DNA from 2 places in the Dorea sp. 210702-DFI.3.17 genome. Region 1 is predicted to be linked to the other one. Evidence: predicted binding sites of a transcription regulator. Region 1 holds the regulator's gene; the other holds the start of a gene.
What was found. The regulator HrcA, encoded in region 1, represses chaperone genes, less so after heat shock. The targets are predictions, from matches to a motif close to TGTTAGCACTCNNNNNNNNNGAGTGCTAACA.
Positions count from the first base shown of each region.

Region 2: the regulator HrcA is predicted to act here: its motif matches at 2,642-2,672, upstream of LI149_RS07900 (Hsp20/alpha crystallin family protein).

Region 1 is NZ_JAJCNB010000001.1:413,533-418,597, forward strand. It holds gene dnaJ (molecular chaperone DnaJ) at 1-108, opposite strand, end outside; gene dnaK (molecular chaperone DnaK) at 224-2,101, opposite strand; gene grpE (nucleotide exchange factor GrpE) at 2,115-2,750, opposite strand; gene hrcA (heat-inducible transcriptional repressor HrcA) at 2,768-3,811, opposite strand; gene LI149_RS02080 (hypothetical protein) at 4,068-4,361, opposite strand; gene LI149_RS02085 (replication-associated recombination protein A) at 4,468-5,065, opposite strand, start outside.
Region 2 is NZ_JAJCNB010000012.1:22,205-27,269, forward strand. It holds gene LI149_RS07880 (peptide deformylase) at 1-255, shown strand, start outside; partial or broken gene LI149_RS07885 (PhoH family protein) at 340-588, shown strand; gene LI149_RS07890 (HD domain-containing protein) at 613-1,278, shown strand; gene LI149_RS07895 (Hsp20/alpha crystallin family protein) at 1,467-1,925, opposite strand; gene LI149_RS07900 (Hsp20/alpha crystallin family protein) at 2,069-2,491, opposite strand; gene LI149_RS07905 (hypothetical protein) at 2,764-3,198, opposite strand; gene LI149_RS07910 (sodium-dependent transporter) at 3,573-4,949, shown strand.

The DNA of each region.
Region 1 (5,065 bases):
CGGATGATACTTTTTGGCAACTTTACGATATGCCTTTTTCAAAGTCGCTTCATCGACATCCTTACTGACGCCGAGAACCTCATAGTAATCTCTCTTTGCTTCTGCCATTACTTTCTCTCCTTAACAAAAGGAAGTTCCGCGAAACCTGACCTCCTTAAAATCCAGTCACATTCCGCGGAACAGCCTTCGCATTCGATGCGGTATTATTCCGCCTTTTTATGCTTTAGACTTCTTTATAATCTCCGTCTACTACATCGTCTCCCTGGAAACCGTCTGGTGCCGGTCCTGCCTCTGGTCCTGCCTGAGCACCTGCTCCCTGTGCTCCCTGTGCAGCTGCTCCTGCCTGCTCATACATCTTTGTGAACAGTTTCTGAGCACTTTCAGAAAGCTTCTCTTTACCAGCTTTAATCTCAGCAATCTGAGCGTCTGTAATATCGTCCATATTTACTTTTTCAAGAATCTCTTTCAGTGCTTTGCAGTCAGCCTCTACACCAGCTTTATCGTTAGCATCCAGTTTATCTCCAACTTCCTGGATAGCTTTCTCTGTCTGGAACACTAAAGCGTCTGCCTCATTCTTTGTATCGATTCCCTCTTTACGTTTCTTATCTTGAGCCTCAAATGCTGCAGCCTCTTTTACAGCCTTATCAATCTCATCATCAGACATGTTAGATCCTGCTGTAATTGTGATGTGCTGCTCTTTACCTGTTCCAAGGTCTTTTGCAGATACATTTACGATACCATTGGCATCGATATCGAATGTAACCTCAATCTGCGGTACTCCTCTTGGAGCTGGTGCGATTCCATCAAGCTGGAATCTTCCGAGAGACTTGTTGTCTTTTGCGAACTGTCTCTCACCCTGTACAACATTGATGTCAACAGCTGTCTGGTTATCTGCTGCTGTTGAGAAAATCTGGCTCTTCTTTGTAGGAATTGTTGTATTTCTCTCGATCAGTCTTGTAGCAACTCCACCCATAGTCTCGATAGACAGTGACAATGGTGTTACATCAAGAAGAAGGATATCTCCAGCGCCTGTATCTCCGGCAAGTTTACCACCCTGAACAGATGCTCCAAGTGCTACACATTCATCTGGGTTCAGAGATTTGCTTGGCTCTTTACCTGTCAGACGTTTTACTTCTTCCTGTACAGCAGGGATACGTGTTGATCCACCAACAAGAAGTACCTGACCAAGTTCAGATGCTGTAATTCCTGCATCAGACAGAGCTCTCTGTACCGGCTCAGATGTCTTCATAACAAGATCATGTGTCAGCTCATCGAATTTAGCTCTTGTAAGATTCATATCAAAATGCTTCGGTCCTTCAGCAGTTGCTGTGATGAACGGAAGGTTGATGTTTGTTGTTGTTGCGGAAGACAGCTCTTTTTTCGCTTTCTCTGCAGCTTCTTTTAATCTCTGAAGTGCCATCTTATCTGTAGATAAGTCAACGCCTTCCTGTTTCTTGAACTCAGCAATCATGTAGTCCGTAATCTTCTGATCGAAATCATCTCCACCAAGTCTGTTGTTACCTGCTGTTGATAATACTTCGATAACTCCATCACCAATCTCAATAACAGATACATCAAATGTACCACCACCAAGGTCATATACCATGATTTTCTGCTCATTCTCATTGTCAAGTCCATAAGCAAGTGCTGCTGCTGTAGGCTCATTGATGATACGTTTTACATCAAGTCCTGCAATCTTACCAGCATCTTTTGTTGCCTGACGCTGAGCATCGTTGAAGTAAGCAGGTACTGTGATAACAGCCTCTGTTACTTTCTCTCCTAAGTATCCTTCTGCATCTGCTTTCAGTTTCTGAAGGATCATAGCTGAAATCTCCTGTGGAGAATATTTCTTATCATCGATTGTTACTCTGTAATCAGATCCCATCTCTCTCTTAATAGAAGAGATTGTTCTCTCTGCATTCGTAACTGCCTGACGTTTTGCAGGCTCACCAACAAGACGCTCACCTGTCTTTGTAAATGCTACAACTGATGGTGTTGTTCTTGCTCCTTCTGTATTTGCAATAACTGTTGGCTGTCCACCTTCCATAACTGCTACACAGCTGTTTGTTGTTCCTAAGTCAATACCAATAATTTTGCCCATGATCTATTCCTCCTTAATTTGCTACCTTTACCATACTGTGTCTCACTACTGAGTCACGATACATATAACCTTTCTGGAACTCTTCTGCGACTTCATTCTCTCCGAAGTTTTCATCTTCCACATGCATCACTGCATTATGGAAATTCGGATCGAACTGATTGCCAAGCGCCTCTATCGGCTTAACCTCAACGCTCTCCAGAACTGTCATAAATTGTTTGTAGACCTTTTCCATTCCCTGAATGAACGGGTCTTCTTTTTTCTCTTCCGAAACTGCATCTAATCCTCTTTCGAAGTTATCTACCACCGGGAGAATCTTCTCTATGATATCTTTCGCTCCTACTTCGTACATCTGGGATTTCTCCTTTTCTGTACGTTTGCGGAAGTTATCAAACTCTGCCATCTGACGAGTAAGTCTGTCTGTCAGTTCTTCAATCTTCTCGTCCTTTTTGTCTTTCTTATCCTTCTTGCCGAAGAATTTTTTTGAAGCTTTTTCTTCTGTCTGATCCTCTGTCCCTGCTTCCTGTTCTTCAGAAGCTTCTTCTGTCTTGGCTTCTTCTGCTTCATCTTTTGAAGCTTCTGCCTCTTTCTTTGCCTCTTCTACGGCTTCTTTTACCATATCTTCCTGACTTTTCTTTTCTTTATCTTCCAAGGATCAATTCCACCTTTCTATTCCTCTTTATGAAACATCTGATCCAGTTCACTCTGGAGACGCTTCATTGACTTTAACACATTCTCATAATCCATTCTTTTCGGTCCGATAATACCTATCGTTCCCTTTACACCGTCCCCTAATTCATAAGTGGCGGTGACAACACTGCAATCTTTCATAGTCTTCACCGGAGCCTCATCTCCGATATATACCTGAATGCCTGTGTTCTCTTCATTGGATAAAGTCTGCGTAACGAGATCTGTAAGCTGCTGCTTTTCTTCGAATGCACTGATAATTTCCTGTGCACTCTGCTTATCACTGAGTTCCGGATATTTAAAAATATTTGTTGCACCGCTTGTGTAGATCTGCATGTCTTCATCGACCTGAATAACTTCTGCAACTGCATCCAATACATTCCCCACAACCTCGCTGTGGATTCCGGCTCCTTCTTTCAGTCTCGCGATCAGTCCAAGATTAATCTCTTCTATAGACATGCCATTAAGTGTTGTGTTCAGAAGCATGTTGAGTTTTAACAAGTTCTCATTGTTGATTGGCTCATCTACATGTATGATCTTATTCTTGATCACATTTCCATCAAGCACGATCACTGCAATCATCTGTTCCTCATCAACCATCGTAAGCTGTATGAACTTAATCCGGTTGCGATTATTCATCGGTGAAGAAACCAGTGTCGCATAGTTCGTACTGTTCGCCAGAACTTTTGCTGCCTGTTTCAGAAGCTGATCCATCTTATCTGCTTTCTCAAGCATCTGATCCTGCATCTCACTTAGTTCCTGTTCTTTCTGCTCCATCAGCATATCTACATAGAGTCTGTAGCCTTTGTCCGAAGGAATACGTCCAGCAGACGTATGAGGCTGTAAAATATATCCAAGTTCTTCCAGATCCGCCATCTCATTACGAATGGTTGCTGAACTTAAGTTCAGATCCGTGTACTTGGAAATTGTTCTGGAACCCACCGGCTCGCCTGTCTCCAGATAATTCTTAATGATTGCCTGAAGGATCTTTAATTTTCGTTCGCTCAGTTCCTGTTCCTGAATCATCATATGCCTCCTTCTTTCGGATTTGTTAGCACTCATTATATTGGAGTGCTAACACCTTTCGACTATTAATGTATCACTCGATTTGACTTTTGTCAACAACATTTCTTACTTTTTTGTGAAATAAATATGAAGAAAAATAATCTTTCCATTATACGAAAGAAACTGACAGATGCAATTGGGAAAAATTGCATCTGTCAGTTTCTTTTTTTATTACAGATTTAAATTCTTTTGTTTTCAGCTACTTTGATTTTTTATATTAGCTTAACTCGATCTTCTCTGCCTCTTCTGGCTTGAAGTCGTTCTGTAAATCGTAGATGTTGTGTCCTGTAGACTCGGTCAGAACCTTTCCTTTGTAAGAATAGCAGCGAATAAATCTCTGCTTGTCAATGCTTGACCAGTGCTCAACATCCCATGTCAGATATCCATCTGCATCAGATTTCTCTCCTTTAAGATAAATGTCTACCTGACGTCCGGATACCATAATGTCGATAAGTCCCTGTGTTCCGTCTACTTCTACTTCTGTTTTGTTTACTGAATCGTATACCTTCATTTTATTTTCCCTCCTGATAATAACATACACTCTGGCGCCACATTTCTGACGACAGTACAGATTCTGCTTCGATTATACGTTTTCTCTATAAAAAATTCAAGCTTTTCTATGAATTCTTCTTTAAAAACTCCATCCATTCTTTTATTTCTTTTTCATGTCCGTTGTCACTCGGCTCATAAAATTTTGCTTTTTGGATTTCGGAAGGCATATATTGCTGTTCCACATAGTGGTTCGGATAATCATGTGCATACTTGTAACCCACACCATGTCCAAGTTTTTGTGAACCTTTATAATGAGCATCCTGCAAATGCGCCGGCACCGTAGTTTTATAATTTCTTACATTTTCCATAGCGGCACTGATTGCTTTGACTGCCGCATTACTCTTTGGTGCTGTTGCCACATATGTCACTGCCTGAGATAAAATGATCTGGGATTCCGGCATTCCGATCCGCTCTACTGCCTGGGCTGCTGCCACAGCCACTTGTAGCGCCATCGGATCTGCATTTCCAACATCTTCCGATGCACAGATCATGATCCTTCTGGCAATAAATTTCACGTCCTCCCCTGCATATAGCATTTTTGCAAGATAATATACTGCCGCATCAGGGTCTGACCCCCTCATACTTTTGATAAATGCAGAAATCGTATCGTAATGATTGTCTCCTGTCTTGTCATAGCGCACTACACGTTTTTGAATACACTCG
Region 2 (5,065 bases), on a different contig from region 1:
AAGCGGATTATTGCAGTGAATATGGGATTTATGAATGTTGCCATGTTCAATCCGAGAATTGTAAAGAAAAGTGGTTCTTATCAGACAGAAGAAGGATGTTTGTCACTGATTGGCGTGCGCCCATGTACCAGATATCAGGAGATTGAACTCGAGTATCAGGACATGAACTGGAAAAAACAGCGTCAGAAATATACTGGTTGGATTGCACAGATCATTCAGCATGAGATAGATCATTGTAATGGGATTGTAATTTAATTTACGCGTATTTTACACAATCATGAAATAAAATCAATATTCCCTTGTTATATTAGATGATGCAAGGTCAACAACTTGCAGAATATCGATGAAGCTCAGAATATGACTCCAAATCAGGTGAAAGGAATTATTACAAGAGCCGGAAAAGGAACGAAAATTGTGCTGCTTGGAGACCCGAATCAGATTGACCGTCCATTTCTTGATGAGAGAACGAATGGTCTCAGTTATGCATCGGAGTATATGAAAGGAAGTCCGCTTTGCTATCAGATTACGATGTCAACAGAAGAATGTGAGCGATCGGAACTGGCGATGGATGCAATTCGAAGATTATAAATAACAGAAGGGAACATATTTAAATTGGATAAAATAACTTATAAATCAATCAAAAAAATACCGGAGGTGAATGCATATATTGAACAGGGGAATAGAGTTTTAGGAATCTTAGGATATACAGAACATTCCAGAGGACATGCAGTAAAAGTTGCCGAGACAGCAGGAGATATTTTGGAAAAATTAGGATATAACGAACATACGGTAGAACTTGCCCAAATTGCAGGATATATGCATGATATGGGAAATTGTGTCAATCGTGTAGATCATGCACATAGTTCTGCCCTGATGGCATTTCAGCTACTTCGGGAATGGAAGTTTCCAGATGAAGATATCGCGGCAATTGTCAGTGCAATCGGTCAGCATGATGAACAAACTGGGACTGCAGTAGATGCTGTTTCTGCGGCATTGATCCTGGCAGATAAGACAGATGTCAGAAGAAACCGTGTAAGGAATCCAATCAAAGAGAATTTTGATATGCACGATCGTGTTAATTATGCGGCAGTTGCCTCCAGTCTTCAGGTTAATGTTGAGAAGAAAGTGATCTTATTGGAAATTGAACTTGATGAAGAAATATGCTCCATTTTAGATTATTTTGAAATATTCCTGCAGCGCATGCTGATGTGTAAAAGAGCAGCAGAAATACTGGGATTAAAATTTAAAATGAAAGCCAATGGAAATAAAATCTGTTGATTATAAAGAATAAAAAAGTATAAATAAAATGCAAATAAAAAGAAGTGCCACTGTGGGATGTGACACTTCTTTTCGTTGCCGAAGCATCTGGAAGAACCTGCCAGTGACAGGTTCTTCCGGTAAGAGGGGAAATTACATTTATGAGAAAATTCTATCTCACAGGAAAACACTCTCAATGGGAGAGAAAATTATCCTTCAATGGAGATGAATTTTTTCTCTGGTTCAGCTGGTTTTGCTTCTTTCTTTGGAATGAAGAGTTTCAAGATACCGTGTTTGAACTCAGCCTTGATATCCTCTTCTGTAACATCTTCTCCAACATAGAACGTTCTCTGGCAGGCACCGGCGTAACGCTCACGACGAAGATAACGTCCTGTATCTTTCTCCTGTTCGTCCTGATCCAAACCTTTTGCTGCACTGATGGTCATGTAACCGTCTTTCAATTCAGCGGTGATTTCATCTTTCTTAAAGCCCGGAAGATCCATCTCTAACTCATAACCGTCTTTTTTCTCTTTGATATCAGTTTTCATAAGGTTGTGAGCATGATGTCCGTAAAGTTTTTTCTCTGCACGACGCTCTGCTTTGTCATCGTAAAATGGAAAGTTAAAGAAATCATCAAATAAATTATCATTAAAAATGCTAGGTAACATAAGTCATTCCTCCTAAAAATATATACTAAAATCGTTATAATCAAATTATTCATCTATGTGATCCGCAGGCGGTTCTTTTGAACCGCCACGGTTACAAAGAAGGTGTAACAAATCTAAAACTTGTATACAGTTTTGCTGTGAAATTATCCTTCAATGGAAATGAATTTCTTCTCCGGTACAGCCTTTGCTTCCTTCTTAGGAATTGTCATCTTCAAAGTACCATTCTCGAAGCTGGCCTTAATATCTTCCTCTGTAACAGCATCTCCAACATAGAAGCTACGGTTGCAGGAACCACTGTAACGCTCACGGCGGATATATTTGCCATCTTCATCTTTCTCATCTTTGTTCTGATTAGATGTAGCATGGATTGTTAAGTAACCATCTTTCAACTCTGCTGTGACATCTTCTTTTTTAACACCTGGAAGATTCATCGTCAGTTCATAATCATTATCATTCTCTTTAATGTCTGTGTTCATGAGGCTTGTATTGCTGTAATCCCATGAATTCCAACCATCATCAAACCAATTGTCCAATAAGTTTTCTCCAAAAATACTAGGTAACATCATAAGTCATATCTCCTTTCAAAAGACATTCATAAAATATATTTAAGCACTGTCGGAGAAATCCGATGTGTTGTGTGCCAGAACCTTTCGGATCAGGAATCTTATCTTTCTTTTTGTTCCCTTCCTTTGTTCTAACTGTAATATAACACCTATTATTAGCACTGTCAAGAGGTGAGTGCTAATTATTTTGTGAAAAATCTGTGAACTGTTTTTTTGTACAAAAATAAGAGGTTGTGGCACTGAATTTTCAATGCTGTAACCTCTTATTTTCAATGTTAATATTTTTTTTGCTGATTTTTCCAATAATCCGCATCATTACGGAAGTTTCGTTCTGCGCCTGTTTTTCCCCATCCCGCGGCAGTACGGGCATCATACTCTGCTTTTAATTGATTGGTACGGGCATCATAACGAGCTTTCGCACGCTGATCCGCTTCACGCTCTTGCCGTTCTCTTTCGGCTCTTTCCTGGTCCCATTTGTTATTTGAGTTATAAGAAACAGTAGAACCGGTATACGAACCGGAATTAACCAGGCGTTCATGTCTCATTATTCGAAACGCAATTCGACCTGCTGATAAGAAAAACCAGGCAATAGGTATTCCCAAAACAAAACCTGCAAGAAAATATGCTACCGTGTTTAACCCTGAAACCACCTGATTTTCACTGACAGTAGACACAAAGAAGCAGCCTATAAAAATTGCGCCTATTGTCACCAACTTCCTTTTCCATAAATATCCTGCAATACATTGCAAGCCCACAAAGTATAAAAAGAGTGTTCCTCCTACAATGATTCCTATAGTTAACAGCCAATTTGAACGAAAGCTAAATGTAAATCCCTTTCGTTTTCAGATGAATTTCATTATACAGTATTTTATTCGACAGAGCAATGTGATTATACTGAATACACCGCAGAAATACACTGCTTTCTACACTAGATAAAAGGTGTGATTTGTGATAAAATGAATCAATACGGCAAAAGATAAATCAAGAATAGCCGGGATTAATTTAAAGCCAGGGCATAGAGGCCTTGGGCGTGAGAAAGGGAAAGCCTGATCTGCAATAAGAGCAGATCAGAGGTAAAAGAGAGATGGAAACAAAAAAGAACAAAAGAAGCACCTTTTCGGGGAAGATAGGTTTCGTACTGTCTGCGGCGGGTGCATCAGTAGGATTGGGAAATATTTGGAGATTCCCGTATCTTGCAGCAAAGTATGGTGGAGGAATTTTTCTTCTTATTTATATTTTGCTCGCATTGACATTCGGTTACACAATGATTGTTGCCGAATCAGCTTTGGGACGTATGACAAGAAAAAGTCCTGTAGGAGCATTTAAAGCATTTGGAAAGAAAGCGGGGTGGCTCTCCTTTGGAGGCTGGATCAATGCAATCATTCCAGTGCTGATCGTACCATATTATTCCGTGATCGGAGGCTGGGTCATTAAGTATCTGATTGAGTATGTGAAGGGAAATGGTACAAAACTGGCGGCAGATGGATATTTTTCTGAATTTATTTCAAATGGAGCATCGACAGAAATCTGTTTTGTAATTTTCTGTTTGTTCACATTGTCAATCATCTATGCAGGTGTGAGAAATGGAATCGAAAGAGTTTCAAAGTTCATGATGCCGATTTTGGTCGTTCTGTCTGTCATTATTGCGATTTATTCTGTGACAAGACCAGGAGCTATTGAAGGAGTGAAATATTTCCTCGTGCCGAATCTGAAGAATTTTTCATGGATGACGGTTGTGGCGGCTATGGGACAGATGTTCTATTCCCTGTCTATTGCTATGGGTATTCTGATTACATTTGGCTCTTATATGAAAAAAGACAGTTCCATTGAAGATTCTACAAGAAATGTAGAAGTATTCGATACAGCAATTGCAATTATGGCAGGACTTATGATTATTCCGGCAGTTTTTGCATTTTCCGGAGGAGATCCGGATACACTGCAGGCAGGTCCGGCATTGATGTTCATTACAATCCCGAAAGTATTTGCAAATATGGGATTTGGAACAGTTGTAGGAATTTTATTCTTCCTGTTGGTATTATTTGCAGCAGTGACAAGTTCTATTGCACTGACAGAAAGTGCAGTTTCAACCTTTGAAGATGAGATTGGCTGGAGCCGAAGAAAATCTACAGCCGTAATCGGAATTATAATGATTGCCCTTGGAACATTATCCTGTCTTGGATATGGACCGCTGGCATTTGTAAAAATCATTGGAATGCAGTTCCTGGATTTCTTTGATTTCCTGACAAATTCAGTGATGATGCCAATCGCAGCTATGATGACAAGTATATTTGTATCAAAAGTAGTTGGCATAGACCGCATAGAAGAGGAAATCAGACATGGGGAAGCTGCGTTCCGCAGAAAGAAGATATTTGTAGTCATGATTAAATATCTCTGCCCGATTTTTGCTATGATTATTCTGGCAAGTTCCGTGGCAAACGCATTTGGCTGGATTTCCATGTAAATATGTAATTTATATACCATAAAATAATCCCTGGCAGGTACACGCGTGATAGTACCTGCTATGGGATTATTTTATTTTGAGGAGAATTCTATTTTCACATAAAAGAAATGCTTGGC